One region of the Mycolicibacterium baixiangningiae genome, then DNA from elsewhere that is predicted to be linked to it. Evidence: predicted binding sites of a transcription regulator. Region 1 holds the regulator's gene; each other region holds the start of a gene.
The links. Region 1 encodes LexA, which represses DNA repair genes until DNA is damaged. Its sites were predicted from a motif close to CGAACANNTGTTCG; they were not measured.

Region 1 (7,570 bases):
CGTCTCACCGGGGCGCCATCGCGACGCTCAGGCGCGCGGTGCTGGAGTGTTCACGAACTGTTGACGCGGGCCGGCATGCGGGAACGCCCGTTGCGGCGTAGACCTTGTTGCCATGGGTTCCATGCAGGAATACGACCTCGTCGTGATCGGATCGGGGCCGGGCGGGCAGAAGGCGGCGATTGCCGCGGCCAAGCTCGGCAAGTCGGTCGCGGTGATCGAACGGGGCCGGATGCTCGGCGGCGTGTGCGTCAACACCGGCACGATTCCATCGAAAACTTTGCGCGAAGCGGTGGTCTACCTGACCGGCCTGAGCCAGCGGGAACTGTACGGATCCAGCTACCGCGTCAAGGACAAGATCACGCCCGCCGACCTGCTGGCGCGCACCCAGCACGTGATCGGCAAGGAGATCGACGTGGTGCGCTCGCAGCTGATGCGCAACCGCATCGAGCTCTACACCGGGCACGCGCGCTTCGTCGACGAGCACACGCTGCTGGTGGATGATCCCAACCGCGCCGAGCGCATCACCGTCAGCGGCCGCTACGTCGTGATCGCGACCGGCACCAAACCGGCCCGTCCCGCCGGCATCGAGTTCGACGAGGACCGGGTGCTGGACTCAGACGGGATCCTGGACCTGAAGATCATCCCGTCGTCGATGGTGGTGGTGGGTGCCGGGGTGATCGGCATCGAGTACGCGTCGATGTTCGCCGCCCTGGGCACGAAGGTGACCGTGGTCGAGAAGCGCGACGCGATGCTCGACTTCTGCGATCCCGAGGTCGTCGAGGCGCTGCGGTTCCATCTGCGCGACCTGGCCGTCACGTTCCGCTTCGGCGAGGAGGTCACCGCTGTGGACGTCGGCTCGGCAGGCACGGTCACCACGCTGGCCAGCGGCAAGCAGATCCCCGCCGAGACCGTCATGTACTCGGCGGGCCGGCAGGGCCAGACCGATCACCTCGACCTGGAGAACGCCGGTCTGGAGGCCGACAACCGCGGCCGGATCTTCGTCGACGACAACTACCGCACCAAGGTCGACCACATCTACGCCGTCGGCGACGTGATCGGGTTCCCGGCGCTGGCCGCGACGTCGATGGATCAGGGCCGGCTCGCGGCCTACCACGCGTTCGGCGAACCGGCCAAGGGGATGACCGAGATCCAGCCGATCGGCATCTACTCCATTCCGGAGGTGTCCTACGTCGGAGCGACGGAGGTCGAACTGACCAAGGCCTCCGTGCCCTACGAGGTGGGGGTGTCGCGATACCGCGAACTGGCCCGGGGGCAGATCGCCGGCGACTCCTACGGCATGCTCAAGCTGCTGGTGTCCACCGAGGATCTGCGTTTGCTCGGCGTACACATCTTCGGGACCAACGCCACCGAGATGGTGCACATCGGACAGGCCGTGATGGGATGCGGCGGCACGGTCGAGTACCTCGTCGACGCCGTCTTCAACTACCCGACCTTTTCGGAGGCCTACAAGGTCGCCGCGCTCGACGTGATGAACAAGCTTCGGGCGCTGAGCCAGTTCCGCTCCTGAAGGTTCGGTTCGCCCCGGCGCCGACGGGGCATGCTGCGTGGAATGCCACGTGGAATGCCGCGTGGAATGCGGCGCCACCCGGGTCGTGTTGACCCGGGGTGCGGTACCCGTGACGGCGGGCATCTCGAAATGCGCGACACTTATGGCCACGGCGCGACGTTGAAGAGGCGTTGACACCGCGGCGAGGAGGCGAACCGACATGGCAGCACCAGAGCACCCGAGCACCCCCGAGCACCCGGACATCCCGCTCCCCGACACCCCCGAACAGCTGTATCAGCCCGAGCAGACCGGGATGTACGAGCTGGAGTTCCCCGCTCCGCAGCTGTCGGCGGCGGACGGCCGCGGGCCGGTGATGATCCATGCACTGGAAGGCTTCTCGGACGCGGGCCATGTCGTCCGGCTGGCGACCGCGCATCTCAAGAACAGCCTCGACACCGAACTGGTCGCGTCGTTCGCCATCGACGAACTCCTCGACTACCGGTCGCGACGGCCGCTGATGACGTTCAAGACCGACCACTTCTCGGCCTACGAGGAGCCCGAGCTCAACCTGTACGCCATGCACGACACCGTCGGGACGCCGTTCCTGCTGCTGGCGGGCATGGAGCCGGATCTGCGCTGGGAGCGGTTCATCACCGCGGTGCGGCTGCTGGCCGAGCGCCTCGGTGTCCGCCAGACCATCGGGCTCGGCTCCATTCCGATGGCGGTGCCCCACACCCGGCCGGTCACGATGACCGCGCACTCCAACAACAAAGAGCTGATCGCCGAGCACACCCCGTGGGTGGGCGAGGTGCAGGTGCCGGCGAGCGTGTCCAATCTGCTGGAGTTCCGGATGGCCCAGCACGGCCACGAGGTGGTCGGCTACACCGCGTACGTGCCGCACTATCTGTCCCAGACGGCCTATCCCCCGGCGGCCGAAGCGCTGCTCGCGGAGGTCGCCAAGACCGCCGCACTGCAGATCCCGCTGGCCGCGCTCGGCGAGGCCGGTGCCGAGGTGTACACCAAGATCAACGAACAGGTCGAGGGCAGCGTCGAAGTTGCTCAGGTGGTGACCGCACTGGAGCGCCAGTACGATGCGTTCGTCGCCGCTCAGGAGAACCGGTCGCTGCTCGCGCACGACGAAGACCTCCCCAGCGGTGACGAACTCGGCGCCGAATTCGAACGGTTCCTCGCTCAGCAGGCGAGCGAGAAGGACAAAGAGGACAGGTACCGGGACGGTTTCTCCGACGGCGAGGACCGTAGCTGACAGACCGCACGCCGCCGGCAGACCCCGGCCCGAGAGGACGAGGTTGGCGACATGACAGAGCGGACGCCCAACCTGCGCCCGGTGCGGGATGTGACGCCGACGCTGCACTACCGCACCATCCACGGCTACCGGCGGGCCTTCCGCATCGCCGGTGAGGGTCCGGCGATCCTGTTGATCCACGGCATCGGCGACAACTCCACAACGTGGAGCACCGTCCAGACCACACTCGCCCAGCGGTTCACCGTCATCGCACCCGACCTGCTCGGACACGGTAAGTCGGACAAACCCCGCGCCGACTACTCGGTCGCCGCCTACGCGAACGGGATGCGCGACCTGCTCAGCGTGCTCGACATCGACCGGGTGACTGTGGTCGGCCACTCCCTGGGCGGTGGGGTCGCCATGCAATTCGCCTACCAGTTCCCCCAATTCGTCGACCGGCTCATCCTCGTCGGCGCCGGTGGTGTCACCAAGGACGTCAACATCGCGTTGCGCGCCGCCTCGCTGCCGATGGGCACCGAGGCCCTCGCGCTGCTGCGGCTGCCGATGGTGTTGCCTGCGCTGCAGGTCGCCGGCCGCGTCGCGGGCACCATGCTGGGCACCACCAAGATGGGGCGCGACCTCGCCGAGATGATGCGCATCCTCGCCGATCTGCCCGAACCGACCGCGTCGTCGGCGTTCGCGCGGACCCTGCGCGCGGTGGTCGACTGGCGCGGCCAGGTGGTGACGATGCTGGACCGCTGTTACCTCACCGAATCCGTGCCGGTGCAGCTGATCTGGGGCAGCCACGATTCGGTGATCCCGGTGAGTCACGGCCGGCTGGCGCACGCCGCCATGCCCGGATCGCGGCTGGAGGTCTTCGAGGGCGCCGGGCACTTCCCCTTCCATGACGATCCGGACCAGTTCGTCGAGACCGTGCAGCGGTTCATCGATTCCACCGAACCCGCGACGCACGATCAGGAACTCCTGCGCCAGTTGCTGCGCACCGGACTGAGCGAATCGGCGATCACCGGATCCGTCGACACCCGCGTCGCGGTACTCGACGCGATGGGCAGCGACGAGCGCAGCGCGACCTGACCGCCGACGGCCGCCGAGCACGTAGCATCGGCGCCATGGCCATCGACGTCGAGGTGCTGCGCGTGTTCACCGACTCCGACGGGAATTTCGGCAACCCGCTGGGCGTCGTGGACGCCGCCACAGTCGATTCGGGCGACCGGCAGCGTATCGCCAACGAATTAGGTTACAGCGAAACGATTTTCGTCGACATACCGCGGAGCGGCGCGACGACCGCGCACATCAGGATCTACACGCCCGCCACCGAGCTACCGTTCGCCGGTCATCCCACGGTCGGCGCGGCGTGGTGGCTGCGCGAGAACGGACTTCCGGTGCGCACGCTGCAGGTTCCGGCGGGAATCGTGCAAGTCGGCTACGAGGGGGATGTGACCGTCGTGAGTGCGCGCTCCGACTGGGCGCCGGAGTTCGCGATCCACGATCTGGACTCCATCGAGGCGTTGGCCGCCGCCGATCCGGCCGACTATCCCGACGACACCCAGCACTATCTGTGGACCTGGACCGATCGCGAGGCCGGACACATCAGGGCCCGCATGTTCGCCGCCCATCTCGGGGTGCCCGAGGACGAGGCGACCGGCGCCGCCGCTGTGCGCATCACCGATTACCTGAGCCGTGACCTGACGATTGTGCAGGGCAAGGGGTCGGTGATCCACACGGTCTGGAGCCCCGAGGGTTGGGTGCGAATCGCCGGCCGCGTGGTCAGCGACGGCCGGCACCGCCACGGCTGAACCGCGGTCAGCCCGACGTCGTGACGTCGCGGTGTGCCCGCAGCGCTTCGATCTCGCGCTCGAAATCGGCTGCGGATTCGAAGGATCGATACACCGAGGCGAACCGGAGATACGCCACCTCGTCGAGGTCGCGTAATGGTCCGAGGATCGCCAGCCCGACCTCGTGACTGGGCACCTCGGGGGAACCCGTGGCACGCACCGCGTCCTCGACCTGCTGGGCGAGCAGGTTGAGGGCATCGGCGTCGACCTGGCGGCCCTGACAGGCCCGGCGCACGCCCTTGATGACCTTCTCGCGGCTGAACGGCTCCGTGACACCGCTGCGCTTGACCACTGCCAGCACGGCCGTCTCCACCGTGGTGAACCGTCGGCCGCACTCCGGGCAGGACCTGCGGCGTCGAATCGCCTGGCCTTCGTCGGTCTCCCGGGAATCGACGACACGGGAATCGGGATGGCGACAGAACGGACAGTGCATCACCGCTCCTTCGCCAGACCGTCGGGTACGCCCTTCGAACCTCTCCGAGCCTACCCGGGCGGCTGTGCCACCGCCGACGGCCGGGGCCCACGCCCAGCCCACACTCGGCGAGAGGAGCAGCACCGGTGCACCGCACCACGATTCACTGCCCACGATGCACGTCAGCCAACCGGGGCGATCAGCGTCTGGCCCGCGTCCAGCGCCGCGGAGTCCAGCCGGTTGAGCTCCCGGATCCGCTCGACGACCGCGCTCACCGGGGCGTCGGGAGCGACCCGCTGTGCCACCTGATGCAAACTCTCACCGGTCTGTACCTGCACCACCGCCAGTTCGGCGGGCACCGACTCCTGCTGTCCCGCCAGACCACCCAGGTTCGCCACCAGACCCAGCCAGACCGTGATGCCGCCGGCCAGCAGGGCCAGCAGCACCGTCGTGGCGGGTGTGATGGGCCGGCGCCGGTGCGAGGCGCGTGACATCAGCACTCCGTTGCCCCGGTGCCGAAGGGGCGCCCCGGAGGGCCGCCCGGCCCGCGGCCGCCGGGCATCAGACGTCCGGCGGACGCCGCCGGCAGCCGGATTCTGCTGGGTCTCCCTCACGTCGAGGATCGTCATGTGCGTGCCCTTTCTTCAGGTGGCGTTCGCCTGTGTGTTCGAAATATAGTCGATCAGGTGTTCGATGGATAGAACGTGTGATCGAACTGTTGCAGACGGTAAATGAGGGGTCCGACAAGTCGATTTCGACGAGTTCCTCCGACGAGTTCCCCGACAAGTCCCCGGACGACCACCTGCCCGTCCCGACCGCGACACGCCTCGAACACATGTTTGATCATCGGGCGGGAGGCGACTACATTCGGCCCCATGAGCGACGACAGCAGCGACACCCGGGTAGGCGGCGGGCGCCGGAGCACAGACGCCGGCCTGACCGAACGACAACGCACCATCCTCGAGGTCATCCGGTCCTCGGTGACCAGTCGCGGATACCCCCCGAGCATCCGGGAGATCGGCGATGCCGTCGGCCTGACGTCGACCTCGTCGGTCGCCCACCAGCTGCGCACCCTGGAGCGCAAGGGCTACCTGCGGCGTGACCCGAACCGGCCGCGTGCCGTCGACGTCCGGCTGTCCGACGAGCCGGCGACGCCCGTGGTCACCACCGACGTGGCGGGCAGCGACGCGCTACCCGAACCGACGTACGTGCCAGTGCTCGGGCGCATCGCGGCCGGCGGGCCGATCCTGGCGGAGGAAGCGGTCGAGGACGTGTTCCCCCTGCCGCGTGAGCTCGTCGGCGAGGGCTCGCTGTTCCTGCTCAAGGTCGTGGGTGACTCGATGGTCGACGCGGCGATCTGCGACGGCGACTGGGTCGTCGTGCGTCAGCAGAACGTCGCCGACAACGGCGACATCGTCGCGGCCATGATCGACGGCGAAGCCACGGTCAAGACCTTCAAGCGCACCCGCGGTCAGGTGTGGCTGATGCCGCACAACCCGGCGTTCGAACCCATTCCCGGCAACGACGCCGCCGTGCTGGGCAAGGTCGTCACCGTCATCCGCAAGATCTGACGCCCGCTCAGTCGCCGCGTACGAACCCGTTGGTCCGCGCGAATTCCTCACTGGCGAAGTAGATCTCGGCGACCACTTCGTCATAGCCACGGCTGCCGGGCGCCCAATACAGACCCGTCCGGGTGTCCGCCTTCACCGGGTAGCCGGCCGGCGCCGCACCCGAGTCGTCGACGGGCAGATGAATCGCGGTGCGGCCGGGGGTCGGCTCGTCGATCTCGATGGCCGCGTGCCGACCGCTGGGCGCGTCGTCGATGAAGACCCCCCCGACGAACGCCTCCGATGCGGGAGGCTCCGGTTCGAACGCGTCCGGTTCGAACGCGTCCGGTGCCAACGGTTCCGACAGCGCGGGCGCCGGCAACGAGGGCTCTTCCAGCGTCGACTGCGGATGCGGGTCATCCTCACCGTGCGGACTCTCGATGCGCGTCGGAGCGGTGTCGACCGAGTCGGGATCGTCCTGTCCGCCGAAGAGATCGTCGGCGCCCGCCGCCGAGCGCTGCTCCTCCGAGGCCGATTCGTCGGCCGATTCGTCCCGCAGGTCCCAGGGGCTGCCGGTCACCGGGGGGTCCGGCGGCGAATCGTGGAAGCCGACGGAGGTCACCGGCTCACCGTAGTTGTCGGGATAACGACGATGCTCATCTTCGGCGCCGCCCGGATCGGGCCGGTCCGTCTGCTGGTACAGCGCCCGGTCGAAGACATCCTCGTCGTCGCGGAAGCGGTCGTCCCCGCGCCCACGACGTCGCCTCCACAGCGCCGCACCCGCCAGCAGCCCGACGATGAGCAGCACCGGGATCAGGGCCAGCAGCCACCACCAGTTCCACTGCCAGCTGAGCCACTCGCCGCTGTCGTCGTCGGCCGAGGCCTGCGGATCTGCGGGCGCCTTCGGCACCTCTTCCCCGGGGACCTCGAGACCGGCGAGCTGAACGGCCAGATTCGCGGGCTCGGTGGTGAAGCGGCCGGTGGACCGGTCGTAGGACAGCACGC
Region 2 (7,570 bases), 3.0 Mb from region 1:
GTAGGGACCGTCGAGGACACGGATGAGCAGACCGGCGATGAGGATGGTCAACGCCGCGCTGATGGCCCGGCTGAGCCCGATCCGCCGGGACAGCCACGGCGCCGTCATTCCGGCGGCGGCGAAACACAAGCCGGGCAGGGTGGTCAGTACGCCGGCCCAGGTGGCGGTCGCGCCCATCGATTCGCGCATATCGCCGAGCAGCGGCCCGATGCTGGTGATCGCGGGACGCAGGTTGAGCGCCGTGAGGATGACCGCGATCGTGAGCAGGACGCCGCCGGCAGCCCGGGCGCCGGGAGCCTCGGTGAGGCCCGCCTGACCGGGTGTGGCGTCGATGCGCGAGGTGCCCTTCACCGCGGTATCCTCCCATACATCCCATGATTGGATGAATGGAGGTTTCGGGTGCCGCTCGTCACCACCCGTCGCGCGGGTCTGGTCGACCAGGTGATCGCCCAACTGCGTGAGTCGGTGTCCGCCGGCGAATGGCCGGTCGGTGCGCGGATTCCGACGGAGCCTGCGCTGGTCGCCGCGCTCGGCGTCGGCCGCAACACGGTCCGCGAAGCGGTGCGCGCGCTGGCGCACAGCGGGATCCTCGAAGTCCGACAGGGCGACGGCACCTACGTTCGGGCCACCAGCGAGGTCTCCGGGGCCTTGCGCAGACTGTGCGGCTCGGAACTGCGCGAGGTACTCGAGGTGCGGCGCTGCCTCGAAGTGGAAAGCGCGCGGTTGGCGGCCACCGCCCGTACCGACGAGGACCTCGCCGGGATCCGTGATCTGCTCGCCCGCCGGGACGCGCTCGACGCCCACGACCAGTTCGTCCTGGCCGATGCCGAATTGCACTTCGCCGTGGTGCGGGCCTCGCACAACACAGTGCTGACCGAGCTGTACCGAGGTCTTACCGAGGTGGTGACCGCGAGTGTCGCGACGACATTCGAATCCCATGCGTTACAACGGATCCCACACGACGGACTCGTCGAGGCCATCGCCGCCGGGGATGTCGAACGGGCGGGCCGGGAAGCCGGCGGCTTCCTGGAGGAGCTCATCGAGGAGCTGCCAGGCCACGGCTGAGCACGGGTTACGCCTTCGTCTGCGGCGCCGCGGGACTTTCGAGCGGGCATGGCGTATCTCCTGTCGAGTTTCTTTTGCGGTGAACTGATTCCACCCGATGCGGCCGGCCCAGCCAATGGGGGCTAGCAGCAAAAGCGCACACCTCGCCAGCCGGTACGGGCAGCGCACCGGAGCGTGGAATATATTGGCCTGCACCGCTACTCGGGATCATCGTCCTGGTCCTTGTGATCGGTGAGGTAGCGGTGGGGGTGGAAGTAGTTGTTGACTCGGGGTTGGCCGGTGTCGAGGTGTTTGGGTGGGATCCAGTGGGTGCGGCCGTTGCCGGGGCGCACGGTGGTGTATCCGGTTTTCTCGACCATGAGGTTGCCGGGTTGGCAGGCCAGGGTGAGGTCGGGGATGTCGGTGCGCCCGCCTTTGGCGTGGTCGTGGGTGTGGTGGGCTTCGGTCCAGTAGAACGGCACGGTGCAGTGGGGGTGGGTGCAGCCTTTGTCTCTCGCGAACAGGGCCAATCTCTGGGCGGTGGTGGCGTTGCGGCGGGCGCGGCCGAGGTAGAGGATTTCTTCGGTGTGGTCGTCGAACACTGCCAGGTAGTGCCGGGAGCGTGCGGCCATCCGGATCAGATCCCGGATGGGGAGTTTGTTGCCGCCGCCGGTGTCGGCCCACCCCGCCGCACGTTCGAGTTCGTTGACGGTGGTGGTGGCGACGATGGTGGCGGGCACCCCGGCGACCTGTCCGAGGGTCCCGGATTCCACGGTGTCACGCAGGACCCGTTTCAACGCGTCGTGGTGGCGTTGTTCGGGGGTGCGGTCATCGCGTCCGGTGTGGGTGTCGTCGTGGGGCAGGTTGACCCCGGGGGCGGCGTGTTTGGCGGCCGCCACATCCCATAGGGCGCGGGTTTCGGCGTCGATGTAGCCCTCGACGCGGCTCATCCCATCGGCTTGCTGGCGACCCATTTTGAGGCTGCGGCGGCGCTGCTGGGTTCGGTAGTCGGGTTCGGTGCCGTCCTGGTCGATGAAGTCCAGCAGGGCTTTGGCGGCCTTCTTGAACTGGTCGGGTCGCAACTCCTTCGCGTGGCCGACGAGGGTGTGTTCGTAGTCGTCGCGGCGGGCGAAGGACACCCAGACGGGGAGTTTCTTGACGAACTCCTGGATGACGCGCACATGGGCGTGCCCGATGTCCCCGCGGGCCACCGCGGCGGCGGTGTGGGCCAGGTCAGTTTTCACGCGTTCGCCGGTCAGCGTGTAGCGAGGACCCAACTGGCGGGCGTCGGTGAGCCGTTCACCGGCGTCTTTCTCCGTGATCCGTAACCGGTCGGCGAGCAGTTTCTTCATCGACGTCGCACCCAGGTCGTGGGGGTTGGCTTCCTCGACCAGCCGCGCGGTCAACCGATGCTCCACGCTGGGCACCGCCCAGACGGCCTGTTTGATCCGGTCCAGCTCCCCCACGATCTGCGGATGGGTCAGGTCGTTGATGGAGGCGGCCTGCATCTCCGTGACGGCCGCCAACAGGCGGTCGACCGCGGTGCTGAACTCCCCATCCATACATCGAACACTAGTTCGATCCACCGACAAATTCGGTCGCCCAAAAACGCGCCGGGCGATGAGTTTCGCGGCGACACTGGGTCTGTACCAGAGACAGATCGCACGACGACGGGAAGACCGCGATGACCACTGGAACGCCAAACCGCCCCATGCAGGACGCCGCCCCGGCGCTTCCGCCCGAAGCCGACGAACAGACCTGGCGGGCGGCGCTCGAGGAGCTCCGCATACGCGAGAAGGCCGCCACCCGGGAACTGGACGCGATCGCCGCGCAACGCCGGCGCCTGCCGATGGTGCGGATGCCCGACTACACCCTGATCGGGGCGGAGGGGCCGGTCCGGCTGGCCGACGTGTTCAAGGGCCGTTCCCAGCTGATCGTCTACAACCACATGTGGACCGACGGTCAGGAGTGGCAGTGCGGTGGATGCACCGGTCTCACATCGCAATACACCCGGCTGGACTTCCTCGACAGCTATGACGCCAGGTTCGTCATCGTGACGAACGGCCCCATCGAGGAGGCGCTGGCCTATCGCGAGAAGGTCGGCAACAAGATGGACTGGTACTCGTCGTCGGAGAGTTCGTTCGGCGCCGATGTCGACGCACCGCCCGGCGGCGGGTTCGGCGTCAACGTCTTCCTGCGCGACGGCGACACCGTCTTCCGCACCTGGCACACCAACGGCCGTGGCACCGAACAACTCAGCCACACTTTCCCGCTGATCGACCTCCTGCCGTGGGGCCGCCAGGAGGAGTGGCAGGACTCCCCGGACGGGTGGCCGAAGCGGCCCACCTACTCGGGCTGGCTGGATTCACCGGACATCGCGCGCATGTACGGAAACCGCTGAGCCGCTCTAGCCCGCCGTCGTGAACTCGATGTGCAGCTCAGTCAACCCACGCAGCAGGAACGTCGGTTCATAGGAGTAGTTCCGTCGCTCCGCCGGACCGTGCACACTCGCGTCGATGGTGATGTCGCGCAGGCGATCCAGCAGTCGGCGAACGGTGACCTTGCCCTCCACCCGCGCCAACGGCGCGCCCGCGCAGGTGTGGATGCCGCGACCGAACGCGATGTGTTCACGCACGTTCTTACGGTCGGGCCGGAATTCGTTGGGAGAGTCGAACTTCCGCGGGTCGCGATTCGCCGCACCGAGGCACAGCATCACGACGGTCCCCGCCTGCAAGCGCATATCCCCCAGCGTGGTGGTCTTGCGGACCAATCGGAAATCGACCTTCGTGGGCGCGTGCATCCGTAGCGACTCCTCGATGAAAGCCGGTATCCGGTCCGGGTTCTCGCGGAGGGTTTCCTGGTACTCCGGCCTGTCGCCGAGGGTCTGGACGGCCGCGCTCAGCAGCTTGGTGACGGTCTCCTGTCCCGCGGCGAACAGGAAGGTAGCCGGTTTGACCACCTCCATCAGTTCCGGGGTCGACCCGTCCGGATAGGTCGCGCCCGCCATCCCGGACAAGACGTCATCCCGGGGTTCGCGGCGGCGATCGGCGAGGTAGCCGGCGAACTTGTCGTCCAGGTACTGCAGCGGGTCCAGCCCCACGGGTTCACCGTCGAGCGACCCCACCCGGTTGCCCCTCGGTTGTTCGGCGCCGAGTGCGGCGAGGAATGCGGGACGGTCGGCTTCGGGAACCCCGAGGAGATCGATGATGGCCGATGTGGCAAACGGCTTCGCGTACTCCGACAGGAATTCGCAGCGACCGTTGTCGATGAACTGGTCGATCTGGTGATCGACGAGTTGCCAGATGAACTCCTCGTTCTCCTTGAGGCGCCGCGGAGTGAGGAGTTTGGCCAGCAGCGACCGGGCACGCTCGTGTGCGGGCGGATCCATCACGACCATGTGCTCGTGGATGGGGAAGAGATGGCGGTGCGCCTCGATCTGCTCGGTGATGTCGTCACCTCGGGGCTCGAACGGCAGCGGCGGGAACGGCCCGCCGATCGCGTTGACCGCCGAGAAGTGGTCGTGGTCCTTGAACGCCGCCAGCACCTCCTGATAACCCGTCACCGCCACCACACCGTGGTGCGGTTCCCGCACGACCGGGCCCTGCTCGCGCAGGAAATCCCAATAGTCGTACGGGTTCTGGCTGACCACCGGATCGGAGAAGTAGTCGATTGAGGCGAGATCGGTCACGGACGATCAGTTCCTTCAGTGCACATCCTGGTCGATCGATCAGGTTGATAGAATGAGCCATGCTTACCACGGTGCTCGACGGGCGGTCAAGAAACCCCCGAGCGAAGGCGCGCTGAATGCCGACTGCCCGACAATCCCGAGTGGACACCGGAGCTCGGCACCGCCTGATCGAGGCCACCGCGAAGATCATGCGCGACGAGGGCTACGCCGCGGCGACGTCACGCCGGGTGGCCGCTGAGGCGGGCGTCAAACAGGCGCTGGTCTACTACTACTTCCCCACCATGGACGACCTGTTCGTCGAAGTCCTGCGGGCGGGTGCGGAGGCGTCGCTGGAGCGGATGCGCGAGGCACTCACCGACGACGAACCGCTCCAGACCCTCTGGGCGATGAACAGTGACCTGCGGTTGACCGGCCTCAACGCCGAGTTCATGGCGTTGGCCAACCACCGCAAGGCGATCCGCGCCGAACTCAAGTCCTACGCCGAACGGGTCCGGGACATCGAGGCGGCGGCGGTCACCGTGGCACTGCGCGCCCGCGGCGTCGACCTGGAGAAGTACCCGCCCGTCGCGGTCTCGATGCTCATCGCGCAGACGGCACGCAGCCTGTGCAACGAGAGCGCGGTCGGTGTCACGCTGGGCCACGACGAGCTGCGCCGGTTCATGGAACGCCAATTGAGCAGGCTCACCGGAACGCCGCACGAGGCTTGACAACCCATGCCCTCGGTGTCACGCTCCTGATCGGTCGATCAGTCTGGGTCGGTCGATCCGGAGAGGACGCCGGCAGCATGCTCAAGTAGCGCAGGAGGTCCGCGTGAAGCTCGTTTTCAACCTGCCGCACATGCTGCGACTCAAGGCGATGATGCAGCCTTGGGAAGCAGAGGTCACGGGTGCCGATCAGACCCGGATGGCCAAGTGCGCCGACGCGTGGGGCTACGACATGATCGCGGTCCCCGAGCATTTCGTGATCCCCGACGAGCACGTGGAACTCTCGGGTCCGCATTATCTGCAGTCCACGGTGGCTCAGGCCTATCTCGCCGGCGCCACGGAACGGATCCGGCTCAACTCCTGCATCACCGTGCTGCCGCTCCAGCATCCGATCGTCCTCGCCAAGGCGCTCGCCACCGCCGATTGGATGAGCAGCGGCAGGATGATGGTGACGTTCGGAGTGGGTTGGCTGGAAAGAGAATTCGAGTTGCTCGGGGTGCCCTTCCACAAGCGCGGCCGCATCGCGGACGAGTATCTGGCGGCGATCGTCGAACTGTGGACCAGCGACTCCCCCACTTTCGACGGCGAGTTCGTGTCCTTCCACGACGTCGCCTTCGAACCCAAGCCGGTCCAGAAGCCGCATCTGCCTATCTGGATCGGCGGTGACGCCGATGCGGCGCTGCGCCGGGCGGCGAAATACGCGTCGGGGTGGTGGTCGTTCCTCACACCGCCCGACAAGATCGCCGAACGCGTCGAGTTCATCAAATCCCAACCGGCCTACGACGGCAGGCCGTTCGACGTCGTCCACGGCCTGGGCACGACCCGGGTCGGCGAAGGGCATGTCGCACGCGACGATCCGCGTGGGCGGCCCGGGATGACCGCGGCCGAGATCGTCGACCGCCTCTGCTGGCTGGGTGAGCAGGGTGTGACCGTCAGCGCCGTACCGCTGCCTCCGGTGAGCGGCGTCGACGAATATCTCGACTACGCCCAGTGGGTGGTCGAGGAGATCAGACCGCAGGTGCCGTGATCACTCGGGCTGCGCCCGCGTCACCATCACCGGCACCTGGCTGTGGTGCAGCAGGTTCATGCTGGTCGACCCGAGTACCAAGCCTGTCAACGCATTTCGGCCCCGGCTGCCCACCACGACCAGTTGCGCATCCTCGGCGTGGCGCAGCAGGGCCCGGCCCGGCGACATGGTCTCCACCACACCTTCCACGTCGACCTCGGGATAGCGCTGACGCCACTGGTCCACCTGGCCGGTCAGCGCGGACCACTCGGCGGCCTCCAGCGCATCCCAGTCGATCAGGAACGGGATGGTGACGTCACCTGCCGGTGCCCGTGTCGTCCACGACCGGACGGCGATGAGCTTGACCGCCATGGCCTTCGCGAACTCGAACGCCGTCGCCAGCACGCCGTCACCCGCCGCGGTGCCGTCGACCCCGACGACGATCGGCTTGTCGGACACACCGACTACGTCGCCGCGGAACGCGACCACGGGGCACGCCGCATTGGTCACCACCCGTAGGGTCGTCGACCCCAGGAGCAGCGCGGCCGCCCCGGTGACGTCCTTCCCGCCGAGAACGATCAGCCGCGCCGTAGCGCTGGCATCGATGAGTGCCTCGTCGACGGGTGTCTCGCTGGCCTCGGTGGTGATGGACAGGTCTGGCTGATCCTGCTGGACGGCGTCGGTCGCGGCCCGCAGGAAGATCAGCGCGGAGTCGTGCTGATAGGACATGATCGCCGCCTGGATGGCCACGGCGGTCTCCGTCAGGTTGCGCCCGATGCTGGGCATGGCGTGCACGATGTGCAGCGGTGCACCGCAGACGTCGGCGACCGCCCCGGCCCACCGGGCGGCCTGCAGCGCGCTGTCGCTGCCGTCGATACCGACGATCACCGGGGTGTTGCGTTCAGGCATATCTGTCCCTCCGGCGTTCGCGGTCGGCCATGTCAGTCACGCCGACGTCGTCTCCACATCATCGATCGTCGCGGCCAGCGCGGACAGCTGTTCGCGATAGTGCGCCGCCGACCGCGCGGCCACCGCACACGTGACGGCCGTCGCGCCGGCCGCGGCCAGCCGTCGCAGGCGTGCGGCGGTGCCGTCGGGTTCGTTGATCGGGTCCAGCGCCCTCCCCGT
Region 3 (7,570 bases), 870 kb from region 1:
GATTCACGAACGGGTCGAGTTCGGGCACTGCGAGCGCGCGCATCAGGTCGATGGTGCGGGCGACCGGGCGGAAACCGGCCAGGGCCTCGAACCGGTCGAGCGCCACCAGCAATTCCGGCTTGTGACTGCGGTCGCGGTAGTTGCGCACCGGCGCCGACACCGGGATCCCGAGTCGCTCTTCGCGGTCATACCCTTCGGCGGCCTGCTGTGCACTCGGATGGGCCTGCAGCGACAACGGCTCGTCGGCGGCGAGCACCTTCACCAGGAACGGTAGGGTCTCGCCGAAGCGGCCCACCACCGCAGAACCCAGTTGGCCCTCGGGGTCAGCGCGCAGCGCATCGAGCAGTGAGACCTCACCGTCGTCGGCCTGCAGATAGGCCGGATCCCCCGGATGCGCACCGAACCACAGCTCGGCCTCCGGATGTGCTGTCGGACTTGGCCTTCCGGTGAACTCGGCAATCGCGGTCCGCGAACCCCAAGCATAGGTCCGCACCGCCCCCCTCAGCAGATGCACTCGCTCAGCCCCGAACCAGTCGCAGGTATACCGCCGTCATCTCCAACCGCACAGCCAGTTTCGCCAATTGCTGTTCCATCCCCCTGCCGACGGCCGGGGCCGCGGTGGGCTCCGAACCGTCGGGTACATCTTCGGCGTTCAACACGTCGATGTCGTCGTAGCCGCTGACCCGCGCCGCCACCATGGGGCGCTCGACATCGGTGATCAGGACCACGGTACGCACCCGTCGCGGCAGCGGCCCGTCGAGTTCCTCATCGTGGAAAAGCGAGGAGTGGGGCAACGAGGATCCGTAGCCGTTGCCCGACGCCGCACCGAATCCGTTGCGCAGCGCGACCAGCACATCACCGAGGCCGACTGCGGCCACCGTCTCCTGCGCAACCCGCAGCAGCACCGCGGCGCCGTGCCGGGCCAGCGCCAGCGTCGTCGCGTTGTCACCGGCGAGGACGACGTCGCGGCCCGAGATTCGTTCGGCCAGCGCCTTCGCCGGGTTCGTGAACAGGTCGCGCCCGGCGCTGTTGCGCAACGCCTCGGCGTCCAGTTCGTCGGCGAGCTCCGCCAAGTCGACCCGCAGACCGGGGTCGACCACCTGCAGGACGGCCAGCCCTGCCGCGAGGTATCGCGACAGCCCGAAGTCGTCGGGCACCCACAACCGCGGTGCCAGTACGACCGCACGCCCCGCGGTCGCATCGCGCAGGGGTCCCTCGTAGGGGGCGACCACCACGACACGGGCGCCGCGGCGCACGCCCGTGGCGGCCGCCGACACCAGCGCCGAGTCCGCAGGGTCGTCACCGGCCACCACGAGGACGTCGAGCGCACCGATCCACGGGGGCGTCTCGGCCACCGTGACGATCGGGGCCGCGGCGGTGGCGCCGAACGCGGCGGCCAGCACCGCACCGGCGGTTTCGGCCGCACCCCTGCCCGCCAGCCAGATCACGGTGCGCGGGGGCTGCCCGGACCGCAACGGCTCCAGCAGACCCTCGTCGAGCGCCGCCGCCGTCGCGCGTACCTGCGCACCGGCCATCGCCGCGGCCCTCAGCAACCCCTCGCGGTCAGCGGCCAGCAGCCCCTCGCTGTCGTCGAGGTCCACCACGGCTGCCGAGCCGGAGCCGGCGCTCACGTCGATGTCCTACCCTGTTCGGTCGTCTCGGCGCGAACCGTCTCGGTGACCTGCCCGACCACCTCGTCCACCTCCTCGGCCGTTCGCGCCTCGACATTGAGCCGCAGCAACGGTTCGGTGTTGGAGGTGCGCAAGTTGAACCACCGTCCGTCGCCCAGGTCGACCGTGACCCCGTCGAGGTGGTCGATCGAGTGGATGCGGGTGCCGAACGACTTGAGCACCGCCTCCACACATGCGGGCGCGTCGGCGACCGTGAAGTTGATCTCGCCGGAGGCCTCGTAGCGCTGATAGTCGGCCATGAAATCCGACAGCGGGCGGTCCTGTTCACCCAGTGCCGCAAGAACGTGCAACGCGGCGAGCATCCCGGAGTCGGCGCCCCAGAAATCGCGGAAGTAGTAATGCGCGGAGTGCTCCCCACCGAAGATCGCCCCGGTCTCGGCCATCAGCCCCTTGATGTAGGAGTGCCCGACGCGGGAGCGCACCGCGGTGCCGCCGCGTTCGGCCACGAGCTCGGGAACCGCCCGCGACGTGATCAGATTGTGGATCACCGTCGCGCCGATCTCCCGGCCGAGTTCCCGGGCGGCCACCAGCGCGGTCACCGCCGAGGGCGACACCGCCTGCCCCTTCTCGTCGACGACGAAGCAGCGGTCGGCATCGCCGTCGAACGCCAACCCGATGTCAGCGCCGGTCTCCAGCACATAGGCCTGCAGGTCGACGAGGTTGGCCGGGTCCAGCGGGTTGGCCTCGTGGTTGGGGAAGGTGCCGTCGAGTTCGAAGAACAGCGGCAGCAGTTCGACGGCCTCGAGGGGGCCGAGGACCGCGGGGGTTGTGTGTCCCGCCATCCCGTTTCCGGCGTCGACCGCGACCCGCAGCGGACGCAGCCCCGAGATGTCCACCAGTGACCGCAGGAAGTCGCCGTAGTCGGCCAGCACGTCGCGTTCCGACGCGCTGCCGCGCGGCCCGTCGTAGGCGGGCACCCCCTCGATCACCTGCTCGGAGATCTGGGCCAGCCCAGTGTCCCGGCCGACCGGTTTGGCACCGGCCCGGCACAGCTTGATGCCGTTGTAGGCGGCCGGGTTGTGGCTCGCGGTGAACATCGCGCCGGGACAGTCGAGCAATCCGGAGGCGAAGTACAGCTGATCGGTCGACGCCAGGCCGATCTTCACGACGTCGAGGCCCTGGGCCATCACCCCGTCGGCGAAGGCCTCGGCCAGCGCCGGAGAGCTCGACCGCATGTCGTAGCCGATGACGATCTGTCCGGCGCTGTCGCCGACCAGTCGGGCGAACGCGCCGCCGACGTCGGCCACGAACGCCTCGTCGAGTTCCTCACCGACCAGCCCACGTACGTCATACGCCTTGATGACGCGATGCACCGTCGCAGCCGGCCGAGACATACTCCTCCTAGGAGACGGGGACGTTGCCGTCAGCCTATCCGCACCGGAGACTTCGTTGCCCAGCTATGACGCCCTACGCGGGGCTATTCGGACGGGTCGGGGAGCACGCGCAGGTGGCCGCGCCGGCGTCCGGTCGGTTCGGGCCGTCGCACGGGCGGCGCCAGACACGCCCCACTCTGGGCGCCGCCGTGGGCCCCGCTGGTGGGATCGGAGAAACCTGGGACGACGGCGGAGGCGGGGGCTGCCGAGCCACGGCCTTCGCGTACCGCATCGGCGAGGGCGACGAGGTCGTCGTCGTCGGAGTGCGAGGGCAACGGCCCGGCGTGCCGGACCAGTTCCCACCCGCGCGGCGCGGTGATGCGACTGGCGTGGCCCACGCACAGATCCCACGAGTGCGGTTCGGACACGGTGGCCAGCGGGCCGACGACAGCGGTGGAGTCGGAGTAGACGAACGTCAGCGTCGCCACCGCATAGTGGGGGCACCCGGGCCGGCAGCAGCGACGGGGAACATTCACGACGGAAGGCTATCGCGGGAGAAACGCCGCGTGGTGCCGGACACGCGCAGCGGCGGACCCGCCGATAGCCAACCGTTACGATCGGTGACCGTGGCCGAGGGCAACCGCTGGAGATCGCGACGCGGTCGCGAGATGCGTGGCCCGCTCCTCCCGCCGACCGTGCCGGGGTGGCGCAGCCGTGCCGAGCGGTTCGACATGGCGGTGCTCGAAGCGTACGAATCGATCGAGCGGCGGTGGCAGGACCGGGTGTCCGGACTGGACGTCGCGGTGGATGAGATCCCGCGCATGGCGCCCAAGGATCCGGAGAATGTGCAATGGCCGCCGGAGGTGGTGGCCGACGGGCCGGTGGCGCTGGCCCGGCTGATACCGGCCGGCGTCGATGTCCGCGGCAACTCCACGCGGGCGCGAATCGTGTTGTTCAGGAAGCCGATCGAGCGCCGGGCCAAGGACTCCGACGAACTCGCCGAGCTGTTACGCGAGGTGCTGGTGGCTCAGGTGGCCACATATCTGGGAGTCGAGCCCTCCGTCATCGACCCGACGATCGACGACGATTGAGGCGCGGCCCCACAGGAGGAGTTCCGTAGGGGTCAGATGATGCCGCGTTTGAGGCGACGGCGCTCACGCTCGGAGAGCCCACCCCAGATTCCGAAACGCTCGTCGTGGGCCAGCGCGTAATCGAGGCACTCGTCGCGAACCTCGCAGCCCAGGCAGATCCGCTTGGCCTCACGGGTCGAGCCGCCCTTCTCGGGGAAGAACGCCTCGGGATCGGTCTGCGCGCACAGCGCGCGCTCCTGCCACAGGTCGTCGGCGTCGCCGGCCTCTGTGTCGATGGTTTCCGGAACCAGACTCAACTGAGGCCGCCCCATGGCCCCCATCGGTGCGGCTCCCGCGTCGGTGTGTGGTGCCCCGCCGACGGAGCCGAGTAGCCGGCTGTCGAACCGGACCACGCGATCGAATTCGCTTTGCTCAAAAGACATTTCCCGCCCCTCCTTACTCGGTGTCGTAGATCCACGTGGCCCCACTCGGTACCGTACGGCCAGCCTTATTCGAACAAGTGATCGAATCTCGGTCTGCGACACCGAAATCGGCTGGCCAACCGCGAAATGACACTGGTGTGATTACACACGCGTTGGCAGCTGGGGTCAAGCGCTGGAACAGGAATTCATATCACCTCGTGACAGTTCTGCGGCGCGTCGGAAACCTCGGCGTGTCCGATCCGTGACAGACCCGCCCCGGACGGCCCGTCAGGAGCGGTGCAACCCCCGCGCGGACGAGCGCCTAGTCTCGTTCGATGTGAAGGTGACGGTTCTGGTCGGCGGCGTCGGTGGGGCACGCTTCCTGCTCGGCGTGCAGCGACTGCTCGGGCTGGGGCAGTACGCCCCTGACGACCCGACTGATCATGAACTGACCGCGGTGGTCAACGTCGGTGACGACACGTGGATGTTCGGGGTACGGATCTGCCCTGACCTCGACACGTGCATGTACACCCTCGGCGGTGGAATCGATCCCGAGCGCGGCTGGGGCCATCGCGACGAAACCTGGCATGCCAAAGAGGAACTCGCCGCGTACGGCGTCCAGCCCGACTGGTTCGGCCTCGGCGACCGCGACCTGGCCACCCACCTGGTGCGCAGCCAGATGCTGCGGGCGGGATATCCGCTCTCCCAGGTCACCGAAGCGCTGTGCGCCCGGTGGGCGCCCGGCGCCCGGCTGCTACCTGCCAGCGACGACCGCAGCGAGACCCACGTCGTCATCACCGACCCGGACAGCGGTGAACGCCGCGCCATCCACTTCCAGGAGTGGTGGGTGCGATACCGCGCGAAAGTCCCCACCCACAGCTTCGCCTTTGTCGGCGCCGAGAAGGCCACCGCCGCCCCCGGTGTCACCGACGCCATCGCCGACGCCGATGTCGTGCTGCTGGCGCCGTCCAACCCGGTGGTCAGCATCGGCTCGATCCTGGCGATCCCGGGCATCCGCGGCGCCCTCCGGTCGACCCGGGCCAAGATCATCGGCTACTCCCCCATCGTGGCCGGAAAACCATTGCGCGGCATGGCGGATGAGTGTCTGTCCGTGATCGGGGTCCCATCGACCTCGGAAGCCGTCGGACGCCACTACGGCGCCCGCACCGGCACCGGCATCCTCGACGGTTGGCTGATCCACGAGGGCGACAGCGCGCAGATCGACGGCGTGGCGGTCGACGCGGTGCCGCTGCTGATGACGGATCCGGCCGCCACCGCGGAGATGGTCCGCGCCGGGGTCCGGATGGCCGGAGTCGCGCTGTGACCGAACACGCTCCGTCCGAACACGGTGCGGCCGCCGCGATCGAACTCCTTCCGGTGCCCGGGCTGCCGGAGTTCCGGCCCGGCGACGATCTGGCCGCCGCGCTGGCGGCCGCCACGCCGTGGCTGCGCGACGGTGACGTCGTCGTGGTCACCAGCAAGGTCGTGTCGAAGTGCGAGGGCCGCATCGTCACCGCACCGGAAGATCCCGACGAACGGGATGCGTTGCGGCGCAAGCTCGTCGATGACGAAGCCGTGCGCATACTGGCCCGCAAGGGACGCACGCTGATCACCGAGAACGCCATCGGCCTCATCCAGGCGGCCGCCGGAGTCGACGGATCCAACGTCGACACAGGCGAACTGGCGCTGCTGCCGGTCGACCCCGACGGCAGCGCCGCACGCCTGCGGACCGGTCTCGCCGAGCGACTCGGCGTCACCGTCGGAGTCGTGATCACCGACACCATGGGCCGCGCGTGGCGCAACGGTCAGATCGACGCGGCGATCGGCGCCGCCGGCGTGAGCGTGCTGCACGGATACGCCGGCGCCCGCGACGCGCACGGTAATGAACTGCTGGTCACCGAAGTCGCCGTCGCAGACGAGATCGCCGCGGCAGCCGACCTGGTCAAGGGTAAGCTCACCGGCATCCCGGTGGCCGTCGTGCGCGGATTGTCGTTGGCGGACAACGGATCCACTGCGCGCGACCTGCTGCGCCCCGGTGAGGACGACCTGTTCTGGCTGGGCACCGCCGAGGCGATGGAAGCCGGGCGCCGGCAGGCGCAGCTGCTGCGCCGCTCGGTGCGCCGGTTCAGCGCCGATCCCCTCGCGCCCGAGTTGATCGAGGACGCCGTCGCCGAAGCGCTCACCGCCCCCGCCCCGCACCACACCCGTCCGGTCCGCTTCGTCTGGGTGACCGATCGCACGGTCCGCACGCGCCTGCTCGACCGGATGGCGGACCGCTGGCGTGCCGACCTGAGCGCCGACGGCCTGACTGACGAGGCCGTCGAACGCCGGCTCGCCCGAGGCCAGATCCTTTATGACGCAACAGAGCTCGTGATCCCGTTCCTGGTACCCGACGGCGTCCACGACTATCCGGACGCCGCGCGGACCGAGGCCGAACACACCATGTTCACCGTGGCCGTCGGCGCTGCCGTCCAGGCGCTTCTCGTCGCGCTGGCGGTGCGTGGGGTGGGCAGCTGCTGGGTCGGTTCGACGATCTTCGCCGCCGACACGGTGCGGGCGGAACTCGACCTGCCCGCCGACTGGGAACCGTTGGGCGCGGTCGCGGTCGGCTACCCCGCCGACCCCGAGGGGCCGCGCGATCCGGCTGACACCCAGGGTCTGCTGGTACGCCGGTGAGCCTGCACTCCTCGGCGGTCGACCTCCTGACCGACTGGGTCGCACCGGACCCGGCACAGGACTCGCTGCGCCATGCCGTGCTCGCGTTCCTGGCCGCCCGCCCCGACGGGTGTCTGCGCGCGTGCGTGCCCGGCCACGTCACCGCCTCCGCCCTGGTACTCGACCACACCGGCAGCCGCGCCGTGCTGACCCTGCATCCGCGCTTCGGCCGCTGGCTGCAGGTGGGGGGACACTGCGAACCCGACGACGCCGACGTCGTCGCCGCCGCACTTCGCGAGGCGAGCGAGGAATCCGGCATCGACGGCCTGGTCATCGATCCCCGCCTCGCCGCCGTCCACGTGCATCCGGTGACGTGCTCGCTGGGCGTGCCGACCCGCCACCTCGACCTGCAGTTCCTG

Region 2: I7X18_RS02025 (HNH endonuclease signature motif containing protein) is a predicted target of LexA. The motif match lies at 2,611-2,624, and genes of this name have one in related genera.
Region 3: cofD (2-phospho-L-lactate transferase) is a predicted target of LexA. The motif match lies at 4,588-4,601, and genes of this name have one in related genera.

Annotation. Positions count from the first base shown of each region.
Region 1 is NZ_CP066218.1:3,605,235-3,612,804, forward strand. Features, by position in the region: gene sthA (Si-specific NAD(P)(+) transhydrogenase) at 122-1,528, shown strand; gene I7X18_RS16935 (proteasome assembly chaperone family protein) at 1,728-2,771, shown strand; gene I7X18_RS16940 (alpha/beta fold hydrolase) at 2,823-3,845, shown strand; gene I7X18_RS16945 (PhzF family protein) at 3,881-4,567, shown strand; gene nrdR (transcriptional regulator NrdR) at 4,575-5,039, opposite strand; gene I7X18_RS16955 (LysM peptidoglycan-binding domain-containing protein) at 5,201-5,647, opposite strand; gene lexA (transcriptional repressor LexA) at 5,894-6,589, shown strand; gene I7X18_RS16965 (LGFP repeat-containing protein) at 6,597-7,570, opposite strand, start outside.
Region 2 is NZ_CP066218.1:422,868-430,437, reverse strand. Features, by position in the region: gene I7X18_RS02035 (CynX/NimT family MFS transporter) at 1-351, opposite strand, end outside; gene I7X18_RS02030 (FadR/GntR family transcriptional regulator) at 400-1,065, shown strand; gene I7X18_RS02025 (HNH endonuclease signature motif containing protein) at 1,263-2,606, opposite strand; gene I7X18_RS02020 (DUF899 domain-containing protein) at 2,729-3,445, shown strand; gene I7X18_RS02015 (cytochrome P450) at 3,452-4,732, opposite strand; gene I7X18_RS02010 (TetR/AcrR family transcriptional regulator) at 4,849-5,439, shown strand; gene I7X18_RS02005 (TIGR03619 family F420-dependent LLM class oxidoreductase) at 5,543-6,463, shown strand; gene I7X18_RS02000 (universal stress protein) at 6,464-7,351, opposite strand; gene I7X18_RS01995 (LLM class F420-dependent oxidoreductase) at 7,388-7,570, opposite strand, start outside.
Region 3 is NZ_CP066218.1:4,476,310-4,483,879, forward strand. Features, by position in the region: gene manA (mannose-6-phosphate isomerase, class I) at 1-514, opposite strand, end outside; gene I7X18_RS21135 (TobH protein) at 519-1,631, opposite strand; gene I7X18_RS21140 (phosphomannomutase/phosphoglucomutase) at 1,628-3,025, opposite strand; gene I7X18_RS21145 (DUF3499 domain-containing protein) at 3,109-3,540, opposite strand; gene I7X18_RS21150 (metallopeptidase family protein) at 3,673-4,095, shown strand; gene I7X18_RS21155 (WhiB family transcriptional regulator) at 4,128-4,406, opposite strand; gene cofD (2-phospho-L-lactate transferase) at 4,834-5,820, shown strand; gene I7X18_RS21165 (coenzyme F420-0:L-glutamate ligase) at 5,817-7,172, shown strand; gene I7X18_RS21170 (NUDIX hydrolase) at 7,169-7,570, shown strand, end outside.